Regions from separate parts of the Enterobacter bugandensis genome, predicted to be linked through region 1. Evidence: predicted binding sites of a transcription regulator. Region 1 holds the regulator's gene; the other holds the start of a gene.

Region 1 (9,949 bases):
GGCTTTACCCGTATGCAGGTTGCGCTGTCGGTAATGAAAACCGCAATCCCGCTGGTGCTGTTGACCATGGCGATTGGCGAGTGGGTGGCACCGCAGGGCGAGCAGATGGCGCGTAACTATCGTGCTCAGGCAATGTACGGTGGTTCACTGCTCTCGACTCAGCAAGGTTTATGGGCGAAAGACGGGAAAAACTTCGTCTACATCGAACGGGTAAAGGGTAATGATGAACTGGGCGGGGTGAGCATCTACGCGTTCAACGACCAGCGCCGTCTGGAGTCTGTCCGACACGCCTCTTCCGCGAAGTTTGACGCTGAACATAAGCAGTGGCGTTTGTCGCAGGTTGATGAATCTGACCTGACCGATCCAAAACAGATTACCGGGTCACAGACGGTGACCGGCACCTGGAAGACCAACCTCACGCCGGATAAGCTCGGGGTTGTTGCGCTGGATCCTGACGCGCTCTCTATCAGCGGCTTGCACAACTATGTGAAGTACCTGAAGTCGAGCGGGCAGGATGCCGGACGCTATCAGCTCAACATGTGGAGCAAAATCTTCCAGCCGATGTCCGTGGCGGTGATGATGCTGATGGCGCTGTCGTTTATCTTCGGCCCGCTGCGTAGCGTGCCGATGGGCGTGCGCGTCGTGACCGGTATTAGCTTCGGCTTTGTCTTCTATGTACTCGATCAGATCTTCGGTCCGCTGACGCTGGTTTATGGCATCCCGCCGATTATCGGTGCGCTGCTGCCGAGCGCCAGCTTCTTCCTGATCAGCCTCTGGCTGCTGCTGAAACGCTCCTGATTGACCTCTCCTCGCTTCCGGTGAACCGGAGGCGAGGCTAATCTCCTGTTTCACCCCGCACTTTTTCTCACAACCTTCAACGTCCCGCCTCGAATTTGAGTATTATTGAGCGATAAAGTCGTGAAGGGATCCTCTATGAAGCAAATTCGAATGCTAGCCCAGTACTACGTCGACCTGATGATGAAGCTTGGGCTGGTGCGTTTCTCCATGCTGCTGGCGCTGGCGCTGGTCGTTCTGGCGATTGTCGTGCAGATGGCCGTTACGATGGTTCTGCATGGTCAGGTCGAGAGTATCGACGTTATCCGCTCTATCTTCTTCGGCCTGCTCATTACCCCCTGGGCAGTCTATTTTCTTTCCGTGGTGGTCGAACAGCTGGAGGAATCCCGTCAGCGCTTATCAAAACTGGTCGATAAGCTGGAGGAGATGCGCGAGCGCGACCTGAAGCTCAATGTTCAGCTTAAAGACAACATTGCTCAGTTGAATCAGGAAATTTCAGATCGTGAGAAGGCGGAGGCAGAGCGTCAGGCCACGCTGGAACAGCTGAAAATCGAAATGAAAGAGCGCGAGGTGACGCAGATCCAGCTTGAGCAGCAATCCTCCTTCCTGCGTTCGTTCCTGGACGCTTCGCCGGATCTGGTATTCTACCGTAACGAAGATAAAGAATTTTCAGGCTGTAACCGGGCGATGGAGCTCCTGACCGGGAAAAGTGAGAAGCAGCTGATTCACCTCAAGCCGCAGGACGTTTACTCCGAAGAGGCGGCCGCCAAGGTCATGGAGACGGACGAAAAAGTGTTCCGCCATAACGTCTCGCTGACCTACGAACAGTGGCTGGATTACCCGGACGGGCGCAAAGCCTGCTTTGAGATCCGTAAGGTGCCGTACTATGACCGCGTCGGGAAGCGCCACGGCCTGATGGGCTTCGGCCGTGATATTACCGAGCGTAAGCGTTATCAGGATGCGCTGGAGCGCGCCAGCCGCGACAAGACCACCTTCATCTCCACCATCAGCCATGAGCTTCGTACGCCGCTTAATGGCATTGTGGGGCTGAGCCGCATTCTGCTGGATACCGACCTGACCGCAGAGCAGGAAAAATACCTCAAAACGATTCATGTCTCGGCGGTCACGCTGGGTAATATCTTCAACGATATTATTGACATGGATAAGATGGAGCGCCGAAAGGTTCAGCTTGATAATCAGCCGGTTGATTTCACCAGCTTCCTTGCCGATCTGGAAAACTTGTCTGGTCTGCAGGCCCAGCAGAAGGGGCTGAATTTTGTCATGGATCCCACCCTGCCGCTGCCGCATAAAGTGATTACCGACGGCACGCGGCTGCGTCAGATCCTGTGGAACCTCATCAGCAACGCGGTGAAATTTACCCAGAAGGGGCAGGTGGCGGTGCGTATTCGCTATGACGACGGCGACATGCTGCACTTTGAGGTGGAGGACTCCGGGATTGGTATTCCGCAGGAGGAGCAGGACAAGATTTTCGCGATGTACTACCAGGTGAAGGACAGCAACGGTGGAAAACCGGCCACTGGTACCGGAATCGGCCTGGCGGTGTCTAAGCGGCTGGCGAAGAGCATGGGCGGTGACATCACCGTTGCCAGCCAGGCGGGCAAAGGGTCAACCTTCACGCTGACGGTGCATGCGCCGGCGGTGGCGGAAGAGGTAGAGGATACCTTTGAAAATGACGATATGCCGCTGCCTGCGCTGCACGTCCTGCTGGTGGAGGATATTGAGCTTAACGTGATTGTAGCGCGCTCGGTGCTGGAAAAACTGGGCAACAGCGTGGATGTCGCGATGACCGGTAAAGCCGCGCTGGAGATGTTTACACCTGGTGAATATGACCTCGTTCTGCTGGATATCCAGTTGCCGGATATGACCGGGCTGGATATCTCGCGTGAACTGACGCGTCAGTACGCGGCTGATGAACTGCCGCCGCTGGTGGCGCTGACGGCGAACGTGCTGAAAGATAAAAAAGAGTACCTCGACGCCGGTATGGACGATGTACTCAGCAAGCCTCTGGCGGTGCCTGCTCTGACCGCCATGATCAAGAAGTTCTGGGATACCCACGATGAAGAGGAGAGCACCATGACGTCTGTTGATAGCGCAAAAGCCCAAACGATACTCGATACCGCGATGCTGGAGCAGTATATCGATCTGGTCGGCCCGAAACTGATTACCGACGGCCTGGCGGTGTTTGAAAAAATGATGCCGGGTTATCTGAGCGTGCTGGAGTCAAACCTGACGGCGCGTGACCAGAAGGGCATCGTGGAAGAAGGGCATAAAATCAAAGGCGCAGCCGGCTCGGTCGGGTTACGCCACCTGCAGCAACTGGGTCAACAGATTCAGTCGCCTGATTTACCAGCTTGGGAAGATAACGTTGGTGATTGGGTTGAAGAGATGAAACAAGAGTGGCAGAACGATGTTGCGGTGCTTAAAGCCTGGGTGGATGCCAGAAAAAAATGACCCCGGCTAGACCGGGGTGCGCGAATACTGCGCCAACACCAGGGAAATCGTGGCTGCGCCTGTTTTTTAAAGTAATTTTCTAATCGGCGCCGCCGTAAAAATTTAGGCCGCACGCAGATAAGATAGCAAATCTTAAATGGTTTGTTACATGAATCAGTGAAATGTGTGAAGCATAGCGTTTTAATCAAAATTATTAATGTGCTTCAGCGAGTTGCAAAGAAGGATCGTCAAGATGAAAAAAATTGGTGTTGTCCTGAGCGGATGCGGTGTTTTTGATGGTTCAGAAATACATGAAGCCGTAATCACGCTGCTGGCCCTGACAAAACAGGGAGCAGAGGTTATCTGTTTTGCGCCCGACAAAAATCAGTCGGATGTGATTAACCATCTGACCGGCGAGCCGATGGGCGAAACGCGTAACGTGCTGATTGAAGCCGCGCGTATTGCCCGGGGAGAGATTCATCCGCTGGCGAAGGCAGATGCCGCTGAACTGGATGCGCTCATTGTGCCGGGCGGCTTCGGCGCCGCGAAAAATCTCAGCACCTTTGCTGCCGAAGGTGCCGCATGCACGGTTGACCCTGATCTCAAAGCGCTGACGCTGGCGATGCATGCCGCGGGCAAGCCGCTGGGTTTTATCTGTATTGCACCGGCCATGCTGCCAAATATTTTCGATTTTCCGTTACGGCTGACGATCGGAACCGATATTGATACCGCAGAGGTCGTCGAGGATATGGGGGGCGAACACGTTCCGTGCCCGGTCGATGACATTGTGGTGGATGAGGACAACAAAATTGTCACCACGCCCGCGTATATGCTGGCGAAGAATATTGCGGAAGCCGCCGTGGGCATTGAAAAGCTGGTCGCCCGAGTGCTGGTGCTGACGGAATGAGGCGTCAGTCTTCCGCAGGCGCATGGGTGAAACGCCTTCTTTTACGCATCGTTCTCGTCCTGGCGGTGTTCTGGGGGGGCGGCCTGGCCGTGTTCAGCATTTTGCCGGTACCGTTTTCAGCGGTCATGGTTGAGCGCCAGCTTAGCGCGTGGTTCTCCGGTGATTTCGGCTATGTTGCCCATTCTGACTGGGTGAGCATGGATGAAATTTCTCCGTTCATGGGGCTGGCGGTTATCGCGGCGGAAGATCAAAAATTCCCGCAGCACTGGGGGTTTGATGTGGCCGCGATCGAAAAGGCGCTGGCCCATAACGAACGTCACGAAAACCGCGTGCGCGGTGCGTCAACGCTGTCGCAGCAGACGGCTAAAAACCTGTTCCTGTGGGATGGCCGAAGCTGGGTGCGAAAAGGGCTGGAAGCGGGCCTGACCCTGGGAATGGAAACGGTCTGGAGCAAAAAGCGTATTCTGACCGTTTACCTTAATATCGCCGAGTTCGGCGACGGGGTATTTGGTGTCGAAGCTGCATCACAACGCTATTTTAATAAACCTGCCAGCAGGCTGAGCATGTCGGAGGCGGCGCTGCTCGCGGCTGTTCTGCCTAATCCTGTCCGCTTCAAGGCCAGCGCCCCGTCAGGGTACGTGCGAAGCCGTCAGGCGTGGATCATGCGCCAGATGCGCCAGCTGGGTGGGGAAGGGTTTATGGAGAGAAATGCGTTAATGTAGGGCGGGTAAGCGCAGCGCCACCCGCCAGAATAATAGCAGGCCTAATCTTCGTCGAACCCGGCGTTAAACAGCGCAACTACCGCTGCCAGAGCTTCCTCTTCCTGAGGACCGGTGGCTTCAACCTCAATCTGACGCCCTTTGGCGGAGTCCAGCATCAGCAGCGCAATCACGCTGTTGGCTTCCGCTTCGGTGCCTTCGTCATTACGCAGCAGCACTTCTGCATCGAAACCCTGCATCAGCTCAAACAGCTTCATCGCCGGGCGTGCATGCATGCCCAGCTTATTGGTGATCTCAACGGTTTGTTTTACGGTCATGTTTTACGTTTTTCCAGCGTGCGATGACGGGACTGAACGTTCTTACCGCGCGAGCGGAAATAGTCGGCCAGCTGTTCGGCGATGTAGACCGAACGATGTTTACCGCCGGTACAGCCAATCGCCACTGTCAGGTAGCTACGATTGTTTGTCTCCAGCATAGGTAACCATAGCTCAAGGTAGCTTCGCGTCTGGTAGATAAAATTGTGAACTTCTGTGTGTCGGTCGAGGAACGCCGCCACGGGCTTATCCAGACCGGTCATTGGACGCAGTTTAGGATCCCAGTGCGGGTTCGGCAGGAAGCGCACGTCGAAAACATAGTCCGCATCAATCGGAATACCGTGCTTAAAGCCGAAGGATTCGAACACCATCGTCAGCTCGCGCTCGCGTTTGCCCAGCAGCCGGGTTCGCAGCATTTCCGCCAGCTCGTGAACGGACATCTCTGAGGTGTCGACAATCAGATCGGCACGAGAGCGCAGCGGCTCAAGCAGATCGCTCTCTTCGTCGATGGCGCTCTCCAGCGAGAGATTCTTGCTGGAAAGCGGATGCAGACGACGGGTGTCGCTGTAGCGGCGGATCAGGGTATTGCGGTCGGCGTCAAGGAACAGCAGCTGAGGCGAGAACGCGTCAGGCAGGTTACTCATTGCCTGTTCGAAGATCTCTGGCGATTCCGGCATGTTACGAACGTCGATACTGACGGCGGCGGAGGTTTGTCTCTCCGCTAACGTGCGTGCCAAATCGGGCAATAACACGACCGGCAGGTTATCGACGCAGTAAAAACCCATGTCTTCCAGCGCGCGCAGAGCAACGGATTTCCCCGACCCTGAACGACCGCTGACAATCATCAGCACCATGTTCCGTTTCTCCTCAGGACAACAGATGTGAAGGCCATCACCTGGTTATGCGTCATCCTGATTGCCTTCTGCTTCAGTGATAATTTGATAAAGCTCTTCATCACTTTGGGCTGAGCGCAGTCGACGGCAGATGGTTTTATCCGCCAGACGTTTAGCAACCAGCGAAAGCGTATGCAGGTGGGTCTTGGTCTGGTCGGCAGGCACCAACAGCGCGAAGAGGAGATCGACGGGCTGGTTATCAATGGCGTCAAAAGCGATTGGCGTTTCCAGCTGCACAAACACACCGACGGCACGCAGGGTGTCCTCTTCCAGCTTGCCGTGCGGGATCGCGATGCCGTTGCCGATACCGGTACTGCCCATCTTTTCACGGGTCAGAATGGCTTCGAACACCACCTGCGGCGGCAGGCCCAGCTGTTTTGCAGCCAATTCACTGATGATCTCCAGCGCACGTTTTTTGCTCTGGCAGTGAACGGCACTGCGGGTACATTCCTGGTTAAGGACATTGCTCAGTTGAAGAGCGGAATCGTTGTTCATCATAATTTCACCTAAGCGCTAACTGTACAAATGGCCCGTTGTGTTTCACAACAGGCCGTCCTGCACCCGTTAACTGCCCGGACAATTAGTGTTGTTTCAGTTTATCTTTATGTTTATTGAGCTGTCGCGCAAGCTTGTCAATCAAGCCGTCGATAGCCGCGTACATGTCTTGCCCTTCCGCACTGGCATGGAGTTCACCCCCGTTTACATGCAGGGTTGCATCCGAGATATGAGTCACTTTCTCCACTTTTAACACAACGTAGACCTGATTGATCCTTTCGAAATACTGCTCGAGTTTCGCGAACTTAGCGTTCACGAAGTCACGTAAAGCCTCAGTAATCTCGACGTTATGTCCTGTGATATTGAGCTGCATAGTGTCTTCCTTATCGGTTGTGTCAGACCAGCTGTTTACGCTGGTTAGACGGCGGAATGGATAAAGACTCTCGATACTTCGCAACAGTACGACGTGCCACCATAATACCCTGATCGGACAGCATGGTGGTCAACTTACTGTCACTTAGTGGCTTCGCGGGATTCTCCGCGGCGATCAACTTCTTCACCAGGGCGCGAATCGCCGTTGAGGAGGCTTCGCCGCCACCCTCGGTGTTCACGTGGCTGGAGAAGAAATACTTAAGCTCAAAAATACCGCGCGGACTGTGCAGATACTTCTGCGTAGTAACGCGGGAAATAGTGGATTCATGCATCTCGACGGCCTGGGCGATATCCGCCAGCACCATCGGTTTCATATACTCTTCGCCCTGCTCAAAGAAGGCCTGCTGCTGTTCGACGATGCAGCGGCTCACGCGAAGCAGGGTATCATTCCGGCTCTCAAGGCTCTTGATCAACCATCGCGCTTCCTGAAGATTGCTGCGAATATATTGATTGTCGGAGTCGTTGCGCGCGCTGGTACACATGGAGGCGTACTGCTGGTTGATTTGCAGGCGAGGGATGCTATCAGAGTTCAGTTCAACGACCCAGCGGTCATTGTGTTTTCTGACCAGCACGTCCGGGATAACGTACTCGGGTTCGCTGGTCTGGATCGACTGACCGGGACGCGGATCGAGGGACTGAATCAGATTTACCGCCTCTTTCAGCACCTCTTCCTTCAGGCGCGTGACGCGCATCAGGGTGCGGAAATCGTGGTTAGCCAGAAGATCCAGATGATCGCTGATGATTAAGCGTGCCTCGTCGAGCCACGGCGTCTCTTTGCTGAACTGAGAAAGCTGGATCAGCAGACAGTCGCGCAGGTCCTTCGCGGCCACCCCGACCGGATCGAAGCGCTGAATGCGTTTCAGTACCGCTTCAATCTCCTCAATCTCAATCTCTTCATCGCCCATGCTTTCCAGAATGTCGTCCAGCGTGACGGTCAAATAACCGGTGTCATCAACGGCGTCGACAATCGACGTGGCAATAGCGCGGTCGGTATCGGAGAAGGGGGTAAGCTCTACCTGCCACATCAGGTAATCCTGCAGCGACTGGGTGGTTTCGCCCTGGTAGACCGGTAGCTCGTCGTCCTGGTAGTCTGCACGCGTGCCGGAAGGGGTCCCGGCGGTATAGATTTCATCCCAGCTGGCATCCAGCGGAAGCTCGTCCGGCATCTCTTTTTGTTCGAGTGCATCCGCGGTGTCGAGCGCTTCTGTGTCCTGTGACTGCTGGGTATCTACCTCGTCATGAAGATCGGCTTGCTCCAGCAGGGGATTGCTGTCCAGCGCCTGCTGGAGCTCCTGCTGGAGTTCTAAGGTGGACAGTTGCAACAGACGAATTGCCTGCTGTAACTGCGGCGTCATCGCCAGCTGTTGGCTGAGCCTTAATTGCAAACCTTGCTTCATGTTCAGAGCATTTTTCTCCGGTTCGGCGTTACGTTACCTCTACCCTATCAGAGTCTGAAGTCTTCCCCAAGATAGACGCGCTTAACATGATCGTCTTCGAGGATCTGCTGCGGCGTACCGTGAGCGATCAGATTGCCCTGGCTCACGATATACGCGCGTTCACATACCGCCAGCGTTTCACGAACGTTGTGGTCGGTGATCAGCACGCCAAGTCCGCTGTCACGCAGATGCTCGATAATGCGTTTAATGTCGATAACGGAGATCGGGTCAACGCCCGCAAACGGTTCATCCAGAAGGATAAACTTCGGATTGGCGGCCAGCGCGCGCGCAATCTCAACACGACGGCGTTCCCCCCCGGACAAGGCCTGGCCCAGGCTGTCGCGCAGGTGTTCGATATGAAACTCTTCCATCAGCTCGTTGGCGCGATCCTGACGCTGTTCGTTGGTCAGGTCGTCGCGAATTTGCAGGACTGCCATCAGGTTATCAAAGACGCTCAGACGACGGAAAATAGAGGCTTCCTGCGGCAGATAGCCGATGCCACGGCGCGCGCGCGCGTGCAGCGGCAGCAGGCTGATATCTTCATCGTCAATAATAATGTTGCCGGCATCGCGCGGCACAATACCCACCACCATGTAGAAGGTGGTGGTTTTACCCGCACCGTTCGGGCCAAGCAGGCCCACAATTTCGCCGGAGTTGACGGTCAGACTGACATCTTCTACGACACGGCGGCCCTTATAGGCCTTCGCGAGATTTTTTGCAGTTAATGTTGCCATAGCGAATTAGTTACTCTTCTTCTGTGCCGGGGCCTGGCCCTTGCCTTTGTCCTGCAGCTGCGACGGAACCAGCACAGTGGTTACGCGTTTGCCTTTCTCGCTGGAGGCCTGCATTTTTTGCTCTTTCACCAGATAGGTAATCTGGTCACCGGTAATATTGCTGTCCAGCTGTTCCAGATACGCGTTTCCGGTCAGGATGACCAGGTCCTTCGCCAACTCATAGTGCATATGCGAGGCGTGGCCCTTCACCGGCTTGCCGTTGTCCTGCATCTGGTAGAAGGTGGCCGGGTTGCCGTAACCATCAATGATCTCTTTGCCCTGCTCGCCGCCCGGACGGGTAACGACCACTTTATCGGCGTTAATTTTGATGGTCCCCTGAGTCATGACGACGTTACCCGTGAAGGTGACGACGTTACCCTGCATATCGAGAGACTGAGTGTCGGACTCGATATGGATCGGCTGGTCGGTATCGCCCGTTACAGCAAGCGCGGGGAGACTGGCCGCCAGCATCGCGCTGGCGATAATTACTTTAAGGCTGAGTTTGTTTGTTTTGAATTTCATAGGAGGTTCTAACCTTTTCAATCAGCTCGGCGTTCTTGCTGCGTAAGTTCCCGCGCATTCTTAAACCGCTGGAATTAAATGTTGTGCCATACAGTGTGACCAGATCCTGCGACGTCACGTCCTGGGTTACCAGGTTGATCTGGGCATTATCCGTCGTAATTTTTCGCAGTTGCGAGTCAGCGGTCAGGGCGTTGACTTCAACGTGGCCATAC
Region 2 (9,949 bases), 2.8 Mb from region 1:
ACGGTATGGTGTTCATCAAAGCCCTGAGCCGCGGCCGCATGCCGCACGGCATCCAGGCTTTCCTGAAGTAGTAACGGGTCGTTTCCGAGCAGCAGATACGCCGCGCGCAGCCCTTCATTGAGCTGCGCGCGGAGTTGTTCAGGATACAGCCTGATCATCATTTACCCAGAGAGGTAGAAACAGGAGGCGTACTGGCATCCGGTTTTTCAATAATGTCAGAGCCTTCTCGGTTAGACGCTGCAATACCCGGCAGTTTGCGGATCAGCTGTTCCGCCGCCTTGTCGTACATTTCGTTGATGATAATCTGCTGTTCGGCATCTTTTGCCAGCGCGGTTTGCGGGTTATCAAAGAACGAACGATACACTTTTGCGCTGATCGGATAGATGTCTTTACCCGGGATCAGTACAGCCGCGTTGACCGACAGCACCATCTGATATTCAGCCGTGCGGCCGTCCTGGAAGATGGACGCCGTATCCTGGCCCAGCGTCATTCCCAGTACGCGCAGAGACGGTACATCCTGGCGCAGCGTACCTTTCTCAACAAGCTCAACGCCGTTCAGGCGCAGCTGATTACGAATGGCCCGGCTGAGCGGTCCGTTTGGATCCCCGGAATCAAAGATCATTGTTTTCATCTCAGCAGGCACCGCCGTGGTGTTGCGCAGATGCCAGCCACAGCCAGCGGTGACAAGCACCGCCAGAGATAAGAGTATTGTTGCCAGTTGTCGCACGTTTCCTCCCGCGCTTAGCCAACGACCAGATTGAGCAGTTTACCCGGTACGTAGATCGCTTTACGTAAGGTAACGCCCTCAAGATATTTCGCAACCAGAGGTTCCTGGCCCGCGCGCTCGCGAACCTGATCTTCAGTTGCATCGACCGCCACGGTAATTTTACCACGGACTTTGCCGTTGACCTGGACCACCACCAGCGTGGTGTTTTCCACCATCGCTGCTTCGTCAGCCACCGGCCACGGCGCGTTGTCGATATCGCCTTCGCCTTTCAGCTCCTGCCACAGGGTGAAGCTGACGTGTGGCGTGAACGGGTTAAGCATGCGAACCACGGCCAGCAGCGCTTCACGCATGATGGCACGATCCTGCTCGCCGTCCTGCGGGGCTTTCGCCAGCTTGTTCATCAGTTCCATAATAGCCGCAATTGCGGTATTGAAGGTCTGACGACGACCAATATCATCGGTCACTTTCGCGATCGTTTTATGAACATCACGACGCAGCGCCTGCTGATCTTCGCTCAGCGCAGCGGCGTTCAGTGCCGGAGCATCACCCTGTGCAGTATGTTCGTACACCAGCTTCCAGACGCGTTTCAGGAAGCGGTTCGCGCCTTCTACACCGGATTCCTGCCACTCAAGGGTCATATCAGCCGGAGAAGCAAACATCATGAACAGACGTACGGTGTCCGCGCCGTAACGCTCAACCATCACCTGCGGGTCGATACCATTGTTTTTAGACTTGGACATCTTGCTCATGCCGGTATAAACCAGTTCATGGCCTTCAGCGTCTGTCGCCTTCACGATACGGCCTTTCTCGTCGCGCTCAACGATCGCATCAACCGGAGAAACCCAGTTACGCTCTCCGTTCGCGCCAACGTAGTAGAAGGCGTCTGCCAGCACCATACCCTGGCACAGCAGCTGTTTAGCAGGCTCGTCAGAGTTCACCATGCCGGCATCGCGCATCAGCTTATGGAAAAAGCGGAAGTAGAGCAGGTGCATGATGGCGTGTTCGATACCACCAATATAGATATCTACCGGCAGCCAGTAGTTGGCGGCGTCAGAATCCAGCATGCCTTCTTTGTACTGCGGGCAGGTGTAGCGCGCGTAGTACCAGGAGGACTCCATAAAGGTATCGAAGGTGTCAGTTTCACGCAGCGCAGGCTGGCCGTTGACGGTGGTTTTGGCCCACTCAGGATCGGCTTTGATCGGGCTGGTGATGCCGTCCATGACCACGTCTTCCGGCAGGATCACGGGCAGCTGATCTTCAGGCGTTGGCATGACGGTTCCGTCTTCCAGGGTCACCATTGGAATTGGCGCACCCCAGTAACGCTGACGGGACACGCCCCAGTCACGCAGACGGAAGTTCACTTTACGCTCGCCCACGCCCAGTGAGGCCAGCTTATCGGCGATGGCGTTGAAGCCCTCTTCGAAGCTGAGGCCGCTGAACTCACCGGAGTTGAACAGGGTGCCTTTTTCGGTCAACGCCTGCTCGGACAGGTCAGGTTCAGAACCATCGGCGGCCAGAATAACGGCTTTAATCGGCAGGTTGTATTTGGTGGCAAACTCGTAGTCGCGCTGATCGTGACCCGGAACGGCCATGACTGCACCTGTACCGTACTCCATCAGAACGAAGTTTGCTGCCCAGACCGGGATCGCTTCGCCCGTCAGCGGGTGCTTAGCATAGAAGCCCGTCGCAACGCCTTTTTTCTCCATCGTCGCCATGTCGGCTTCGGCCACTTTCGTGTTGCGGCATTCGTCGATGAAGGTCGCCAGTTCCGGGTTGTTCTCTGCCGCTTTCTGCGCCAGCGGGTGACCTGCGGCCACGGCCAGATAGGTCGCACCCATGAAGGTGTCCGGACGGGTGGTGTAGACGGTCAGGGTCTGGTCGTAGTTCTCAACGTTGAAGGTAATTTCCACGCCTTCAGAACGGCCGATCCAGTTGCGCTGCATGGTCTTAACGGTGTCAGGCCAGTGATCCAGCGTATCCAGATCGTTCAGCAGTTCGTCAGCGTAAGCGGTGATTTTGATAAACCACTGTGGGATCTCTTTACGCTCAACTTTGGTGTCGCAGCGCCAGCAGCAGCCGTCGATAACCTGCTCGTTCGCCAGAACGGTCTGGTCATTCGGGCACCAGTTAACGGCAGAGGTCTTCTTGTACACCAGGCCTTTTTTGTACAGCTCGGTGAAGAACTTCTGCTCCCAGCGGTAGTATTCCGGGGTACAGGTCGCCAGCTCGCGGCTCCAGTCATAGCCGAAGCCCAGCATTTTGAGCTGGTTTTTCATGTACGCGATGTTGTCGTACGTCCACGGTGCCGGAGCGGTATTGTTTTTTACCGCTGCGCCTTCTGCAGGCAGGCCGAACGCATCCCAGCCGATTGGCTGCAGAACGTTTTTGCCCAGCATGCGCTGGTAACGGGCGATCACATCACCGATGGTGTAGTTACGCACGTGGCCCATGTGTAGTCGACCAGAAGGATAGGGAAGCATCGACAGGCAGTAATACTTCTCTTTGCTCTCGTCTTCGGTTACTTCAAAGGTGCGCTTCTCGTCCCAGTGTTGCTGGACTTTTGATTCTATCTCTTCCGGGCGGTATTGCTCTTGCATGGCAGCCAGTGGTCCTGTGTTCAATACAGCTACAAAAATGTAGCCAATGGATGTGGTAATTCAGATCCGCATAGCATAGCCCAAACGCCCGCGTCAAAACAGCCTTTCGCGCAATTGCACTTTGCAGGAATTTACCGGGTCTGTGCTTCACCTGACAAAGCGGCGGCGAAATAAGGTCTATTATTAGAAATAGTTACTTACCCGGGAGGCAAAATGATGAACAAGGTTGCTCAATTTTACCGCGAACTGGTGGCGACACTGACGGAACGGCTGCGTAACGGCGAGCGCGATATTGACGCGCTGGTCGAACAGGCGCGTGAACGGGTGACGCAAACGGGTGAGTTAACGCGAACCGAAGTGGAAGAGGTGACGCGCGCCGTACGCCGCGATCTGGAAGAGTTCGCGCGCAGCTACGAAGAGAGCCAGGATGAGATCGCCGACAGCGTCTTTATGCGGGTGATCAAAGAGAGCCTGTGGCAGGAGCTGGCGGATATTACCGATAAAACCCAGCTGGAGTGGCGCGAGGTGTTCCAGGATTTAAATCATCACGGCGTGTACCAGAGCGGTGAAGTGGTGGGGCTGGGGAATCTGGTGTGCGAGAAGTGCCATCACCATATTGCGGTATATACGCCTGATGTGTTGCCGCTGTGCCCGAAGTGCGGGCACGATCAGTTCCAGCGTCGCCCGTTTGAGCCATAAGTAAAAGCGCAGTTTAGTTCCCTCTCCCCGTGGGAGAGGGCCAGGGTGAGGGCGTCAGGCCGCACAATAGTAAGCAAGTCTTTCCGCCAGCAAATCCACAAACGCCTCCCGGTCGATATCCACCATCAGCGTCGTATTCGGTTTATTCCCCGTCAGCGAATAGTAATCCACCACCGTCATCCCCTGGGTATATTTCCCCTGCGTCTCCACGCCAACCCATCTGTCCACCGTGGTAAACATTTCAGGCTTCAGCAGCCAGGCGATGGTGCACGGGTCATGCAGCGGCGCGCCGTGAAAGCCCCATTTCTCGGCTTTGTGATACTCCATAAAGAAGTCGAGCAGCTCGGCTACGGTTGTCGCAACCGGGTTGCCCACGGCGCGGAAGCGCTCAATATCGTCTGCCATAATCTGTGCCCGATGCGTCACGTCCAGCCCCGCCATCACAATCGGCAGGCCCGACTGGAAGACGATCTCCGCCGCTTCCGGATCAACAAAGATGTTGAATTCGGCCGCAGGCGTCCAGTTCCCTAGCCCCATAGCCCCACCCATAATCACAATACGGGCGATTTGACCGCGCAGTTCCGGATGGCTGTTCAGCAGGAGCGCAACGTTGGTCTGGGGGCCGGTCGCCACCAGGGTGACGGGTTTTGCACTTTCACGCAGCACCTTCGCCATTAGCTCGACGGCAGTGCAGTCTTGCGGTGTGAAACCTGGCTCCGGCAGCGCCGGGCCATCCAGCCCGCTTTCACCGTGAACGTTGTCGGCAATGATCAGCTCGCGCATCAGCGGCTTAACGGCGCCGCCTGCGACAGGAATATCGGTGCGTTTCAGCAGCGTCAGCATTCGTAAAACGTTGCGCAGGGTTTTGTCCGGCGTCTGATTTCCCGCGGACGAGGTGACCGCTTTCACGTCCAGTTCAGGGGAGGCAAGCGCGAGGACGAGCGCGATCGCGTCATCATGACCCGGATCGCAGTCGAGAATTATAGGGTGTGCCATAGCGTTCTCCATTCTTAGCATTATTTTGTGACAAGGTTAACGCTGCGATGTGACGCCGAATAGAAAAAGAGATCTAAAGCGTGAAGCAGTGCGCAATCCGCAGATTGCGCACCGAGAAGATTAGTGCAGAATTTTCGCGAGGAAATCTTTGGCGCGTTCGGATTTCGGATTGGCGAAGAACTCTTCTTTCGGTGAGTCTTCGACAATTTTCCCTTCGTCCATGAAGATCACGCGGTTGGCCACTTTACGGGCGAAGCCCATTTCGTGCGTCACCACCATCATGGTCATCCCTTCGTGCGCCAGCTCGACCATCACGTCCAGCACTTCGTTGATCATTTCAGGATCGAGCGCTGACGTGGGCTCATCGAACAGCATCGCCACCGGATCCATGCACAGCGCGCGCGCAATCGCCACACGCTGCTGCTGGCCGCCGGAAAGCTGTGCCGGGAACTTATCGGCATGTGCAGAAAGCCCCACGCGCTCCAGAAGCTTGAGCCCCTTTTCGCGCGACGCTTTTTTATCACGCTTGAGCACTTTGACCTGAGCCAGCGTCAGGTTCTCAATAATGGACAGATGAGGGAACAGCTCAAAATGCTGGAACACCATGCCGACGTGAGAGCGAAGCTGGGCCAGGTTGGTTTTCTTGTCGTTCACTTTCGTGCCGTTAACAACAATTTCGCCCTGCTGCACAGGCTCCAGACCATTAACCGTTTTGATCAGCGTAGACTTACCGGAACCGGACGGCCCGCACACCACCACCACATCGCCTTTTTTGACTTCGGTGGAGCAGTCGGTCAGCACCTGAAAGTGCCCATACCATTTAGAAACATTTTTCAGGGAAATCATTATACCGTCCTTTTCTTCAGCCAGCTGACCAACAGCGACGCGCTTAAACTAATCACAAAATAGACCGCACCCGCGAAGAGCACCATCTCGACCTGCGTACCATCACGTTCACCTATGGTCGACGCGGTACGGAAGAAGTCCGCCAGACTCAGAACGTAAACCAGAGAGGTATCCTGGAACAGCACGATACCCTGGGTCAGCAGGAGCGGAACCATGGCGCGAAACGCCTGAGGCAGAATGATGAGCTGCATGGACTGCCAGTGCGTCATTCCCAGAGCCAGCGCGGCGCTGGACTGCCCACGGGAGATACTCTGGATACCCGCACGGATAATCTCTGAATAGTAAGCGGCCTCAAACATCGAGAACGCCACCATCGCAGAGATCAGGCGGATGTCGGTTTTCGGCGACAGTCCCAGCACATTCTGTAAGAAGCCTGGAACAATCAGGTAAAACCACAGCAGCACCATCACCAGCGGGATGGAGCGGAAGACGTTAACGTAGGCAGTCGCAAACCAGGCGAGCGGCTTAAAGCTCGACAGGCGCATGACGGCCAGCAGGGTACCCCAGACGATACCCACAACGATAGCGATCGCGGTGATCTTTAGGGTAATCACCAGGCCATCGAGCAGGTAAGGCATGGATGGAACAATAGAACTCCAGTCAAATTCGTACATTATTTGCCTCCCAGATTGCCCGGCAGGCGTACTTTGCGTTCAACCAGGTTCATCACCAGCATGATGAAAGCGTTAATCAGAACATACGCGAGCGTGATCGCGGTGAAGGATTCCCACGCGTGAGCGGAGTAATCCAGCAGCTTGCCCGCCTGTGCAGCCATATCCACCAGGCCGATGGTTGAGGCGATGGCCGAGTTTTTCACCAGGTTCATCATCTCAGAGGTCATCGGTGGAACGATAACGCGGTAGGCGTTAGGCAGCAGCACGTAGCGGTAGGTTTGTGGCAGGGTCAGGCCCATCGCCAGGCCCGCATTTTTTTGTCCGCGTGGCAATGACTGAATGGCGGCACGCACCTGCTCGCAAACGCGCGCAGCGGTAAACAGCCCCAGACACATCATGGAGGAGACAAAGAACTGCACGTTCGGATCCAGCTCCGACTTGAACCACATGCCAATATTTTCCGGCAGCAGTTCCGGGATGACCAGATACCAGGTAAAGAACTGCACGATGAGCGGAACGTTACGGAACAGTTCCACATACAGTGTGCCAATTGTTGAAAGAAAACGGTTAGGGACGGTGCGCAGAATACCGAACAGCGAACCGACAAGAAACGCGATGATCCACGCCGTTATCGATAATGCCACGGTAACCTGAAAGCCGCTCCACAGCCAGCCAAGATAGGTGGTGTTGCCGAACGGGGCTTGTTGCAGGAAGATGCCCCAGTTCCAGTCTATTGACATAATAAACTCCAGAAAAAAGAGGGTAGCAGCGCTACCCTCGAAGATTGGTGAGAAGCTCTTTTTTCGCGCTGAGTGGGGAACGACCACTCAGCGTATATGTCTGTCCATGCTTCCCGACAATCGAGAGGGCAGGAGGTCCCGCCCCTGTTGTTCTAATTAGTTAAGAGCCTTGTCATTTGGAGATTTGAACAGCGCTTTCATGTCGTCAGACAGTTCAAAGTTCATATTGAGATTTTTTGGTGGAATCGGGTTCTTAAACCACTTGTCGAACCATTTTTCCGCTTCGCCGGAGGTCTGCACCTGGGCGATAGTGTCATCGATCAGCTTTTTGAACTGCGGATCGTCTTTACGCAGCATACAGCCGTAGGCTTCTTTGGACTGCGCGGTACCGACGATATCCCAGTTGTCTGGTTTCTTCGCCTTCGCACGTTCGCCCGCCAGCAGGGCGTCATCCATCATAAACGCGACGGCACGACCGCTTTCCAGCGTACGGAAGGAGTCGCCATGGTCTTTCGCGCTGATGATGCGCATATCCATTTTCTTCTCGTCGTTTAGCTTGTGCAGCAGGACTTCAGAAGTGGTACCGGAGGTCACAACGACCGCTTTGCCTTTCAGGTCCGCAAAATCTTTGATCGCGCCGCCTTTCTTGGTCAGCAGACGGGTGCCCACGACAAAGATGGTGTCAGAGAAGGCCGCCTGTTTTTGACGCTCGAGGTTGTTGGTGGTGGAACCACACTCGAAGTCAAAGGTGCCGTTTTGCAGCAGAGGAATACGGTTCTGTGAAGTGATTGGGATCAGCTTCACCTGCAGGTCAGGTTTGTTCAGCTTTTTCTTCACAGCTTCAACGATAGCGTTGGAGTAATCCTGTGAATAGCCCACGACTTTTTGCGTGTTGTCGTAGTAAGAGAACGGGACGGAAGATTCACGGTGGCCGACCACGATGACGCCGTTTTTGGCAATCTTGTCGAGAGTGCTGCCTGCTGCCGGAGCGTCTTCAGCGTGAACCACGCCTGCGGACATTCCCATAACCAGCATTGCTGTGGCCAGTTTACGTAATTGCATACCCAACTCCTTTCTTATCAGCGCCAGTGACGCATAGATACCCATTGTGATGTTGTTATATCTCGCGCAATGCGAGTGCAGTGTTATGCAAGCTTGTTAACATTTAGTCTGGCTTAATGTAAAGATTTTGCTGCGTTATTGTTTATTTTTGCGAAGCGCGCCGCACCATTCAGAGGCAATAATCTCCCGTTGCACCGTTTCGGTGCTAGCGACGATCTACACTGGTGCGACAAGGTTGCACGTTAAGCCAGACAGCGTTTACGTGAATAAATAAAGCAACAGGCGTGCCAGAATAGAAGATTGGGAGGAAATTGCCGGGTAAGGCGCAGCCGCCACCCGGCATCAGAAGGCAAGATTATTTATGACGCTGACGCAGGCTCATCAGCACGGCGCCAAAGCCGAACAGCGCGGTCAGGATCCACAGCGGCCAGTTGCCGGTGCGGGCGTACGGCGTCAGGCCCGTGGTAGGCGTGACTTTGGTTGTCAGCACTTCACGGGTGAACTGCGGGATCATGGCCTGGATTTCGCCCTGCGGGCCAATCACCGCGGTGATGCCGTTATTGGTGCTACGCAGCAGCGGACGCGCCAGCTCCAGAGAACGCATGCGTGCCATCTGGAAGTGCTGCCACGGGCCAATCGATTTACCGAACCACGCATCGTTGGAGATGGTCAGCAGATAGTCGGTGTCCGGGCGGAAGTTATCGCGCACCTGCTCGCCGAGGATGATTTCGTAGCAGATGGCGGCCGTCAGGGCCAGGCCGTGCGCGTGAAGCTGGGGCTGAACGTACGGACCGCGGCTGAAGGAGGACATCGGCAGGTCAAAGAACGGTGCCAGCGGACGCAAAATAGACTCCAGCGGCACAAATTCACCGAACGGCACGAGGTGGTTCTTGTTGTACCGGTCGGTGGAGTGGTAGCTGTATTCGCTGTCTTTGCCGAGCGTAATAATGGTGTTGTAGGTGTCGTAGCGGTTCTGCTGATTCAGGCGCGCATCAACAATGCCGGTAATCAGGGTGCTGCCGCGCGCCACCAGCAGATCGTTCATCATGTTGAGGAACGGCTGCTGGTTAATTTCCAGATCGGGAATAGCGGATTCTGGCCAGATAATCAGCTGTGATTTGCCCATCACCTCTTCGGTGGCGTTGGCGTAGATCTTCAGCGTGTTCAGCAGCTCTTTTTCGTCCCACTTCATGGACTGCGGGATATTCCCCTGCACCATGGAAACCTGCATGGCGCGCTCGGGCTCGGGCGTGAACCACTGGATATAGCGCAGCGGGAAGGGCAGGGCGAACAGCACCAGGGCCACAGCCAGCGGCTTCCAGCCGCGCGTGACCAGCGCCAGTACCAGCAGGCCGCTCACCACCATCAGCAGGAAGTTAATGGCTTCAACGCCCATTACCGGTGCCAGACCTTTCAGCGGGCCGTCAATCTGGCTGTAGCCGAACTGCAGCCACGGGAAGCCGGTCAGCACCCAGCCGCGGAGGAACTCGGTAATCTGCCAGACCACCGGCGCGGCAATGGCGACACGCAGCCAGGTGGTTTTAGGCCACAGGCGAGAGAGAATTCCGGCGAACAGACCGGTATAGAGCGAGAGATAGGCGGCGAGCA

Evidence for each region. Region 1 encodes sigma-54, which starts transcription at its own class of promoters, with help from an activator protein. Its sites were predicted from a motif close to GTTGGCACANNTTTCGCTNT; they were not measured.
Region 2: the regulator sigma-54 is predicted to act here: its motif matches at 8,614-8,633, upstream of DG357_RS06435 (amino acid ABC transporter substrate-binding protein).

Annotation. Positions count from the first base shown of each region.
Region 1 is NZ_LT992502.1:4,169,521-4,179,469, reverse strand. Features, by position in the region: gene lptG (LPS export ABC transporter permease LptG) at 1-798, shown strand, start outside; gene arcB (aerobic respiration two-component sensor histidine kinase ArcB) at 934-3,267, shown strand; gene elbB (isoprenoid biosynthesis glyoxalase ElbB) at 3,500-4,153, shown strand; gene mtgA (monofunctional biosynthetic peptidoglycan transglycosylase) at 4,150-4,875, shown strand; gene npr (PTS phosphocarrier protein NPr) at 4,917-5,189, opposite strand; gene rapZ (RNase adapter RapZ) at 5,186-6,040, opposite strand; gene ptsN (PTS IIA-like nitrogen regulatory protein PtsN) at 6,086-6,577, opposite strand; gene hpf (ribosome hibernation promoting factor) at 6,660-6,947, opposite strand; gene rpoN (RNA polymerase factor sigma-54) at 6,970-8,403, opposite strand; gene lptB (LPS export ABC transporter ATP-binding protein) at 8,451-9,176, opposite strand; gene lptA (lipopolysaccharide ABC transporter substrate-binding protein LptA) at 9,183-9,737, opposite strand; gene lptC (LPS export ABC transporter periplasmic protein LptC) at 9,706-9,949, opposite strand, start outside.
Region 2 is NZ_LT992502.1:1,329,516-1,339,464, forward strand. Features, by position in the region: gene holA (DNA polymerase III subunit delta) at 1-158, opposite strand, end outside; gene lptE (LPS assembly lipoprotein LptE) at 158-727, opposite strand; gene leuS (leucine--tRNA ligase) at 742-3,324, opposite strand; gene DG357_RS06410 (zinc ribbon-containing protein) at 3,541-4,023, shown strand; gene rihA (pyrimidine-specific ribonucleoside hydrolase RihA) at 4,078-5,019, opposite strand; gene DG357_RS06420 (amino acid ABC transporter ATP-binding protein) at 5,140-5,865, opposite strand; gene gltK (glutamate/aspartate ABC transporter permease GltK) at 5,865-6,539, opposite strand; gene DG357_RS06430 (amino acid ABC transporter permease) at 6,539-7,279, opposite strand; gene DG357_RS06435 (amino acid ABC transporter substrate-binding protein) at 7,436-8,341, opposite strand; gene lnt (apolipoprotein N-acyltransferase) at 8,697-9,949, opposite strand, start outside.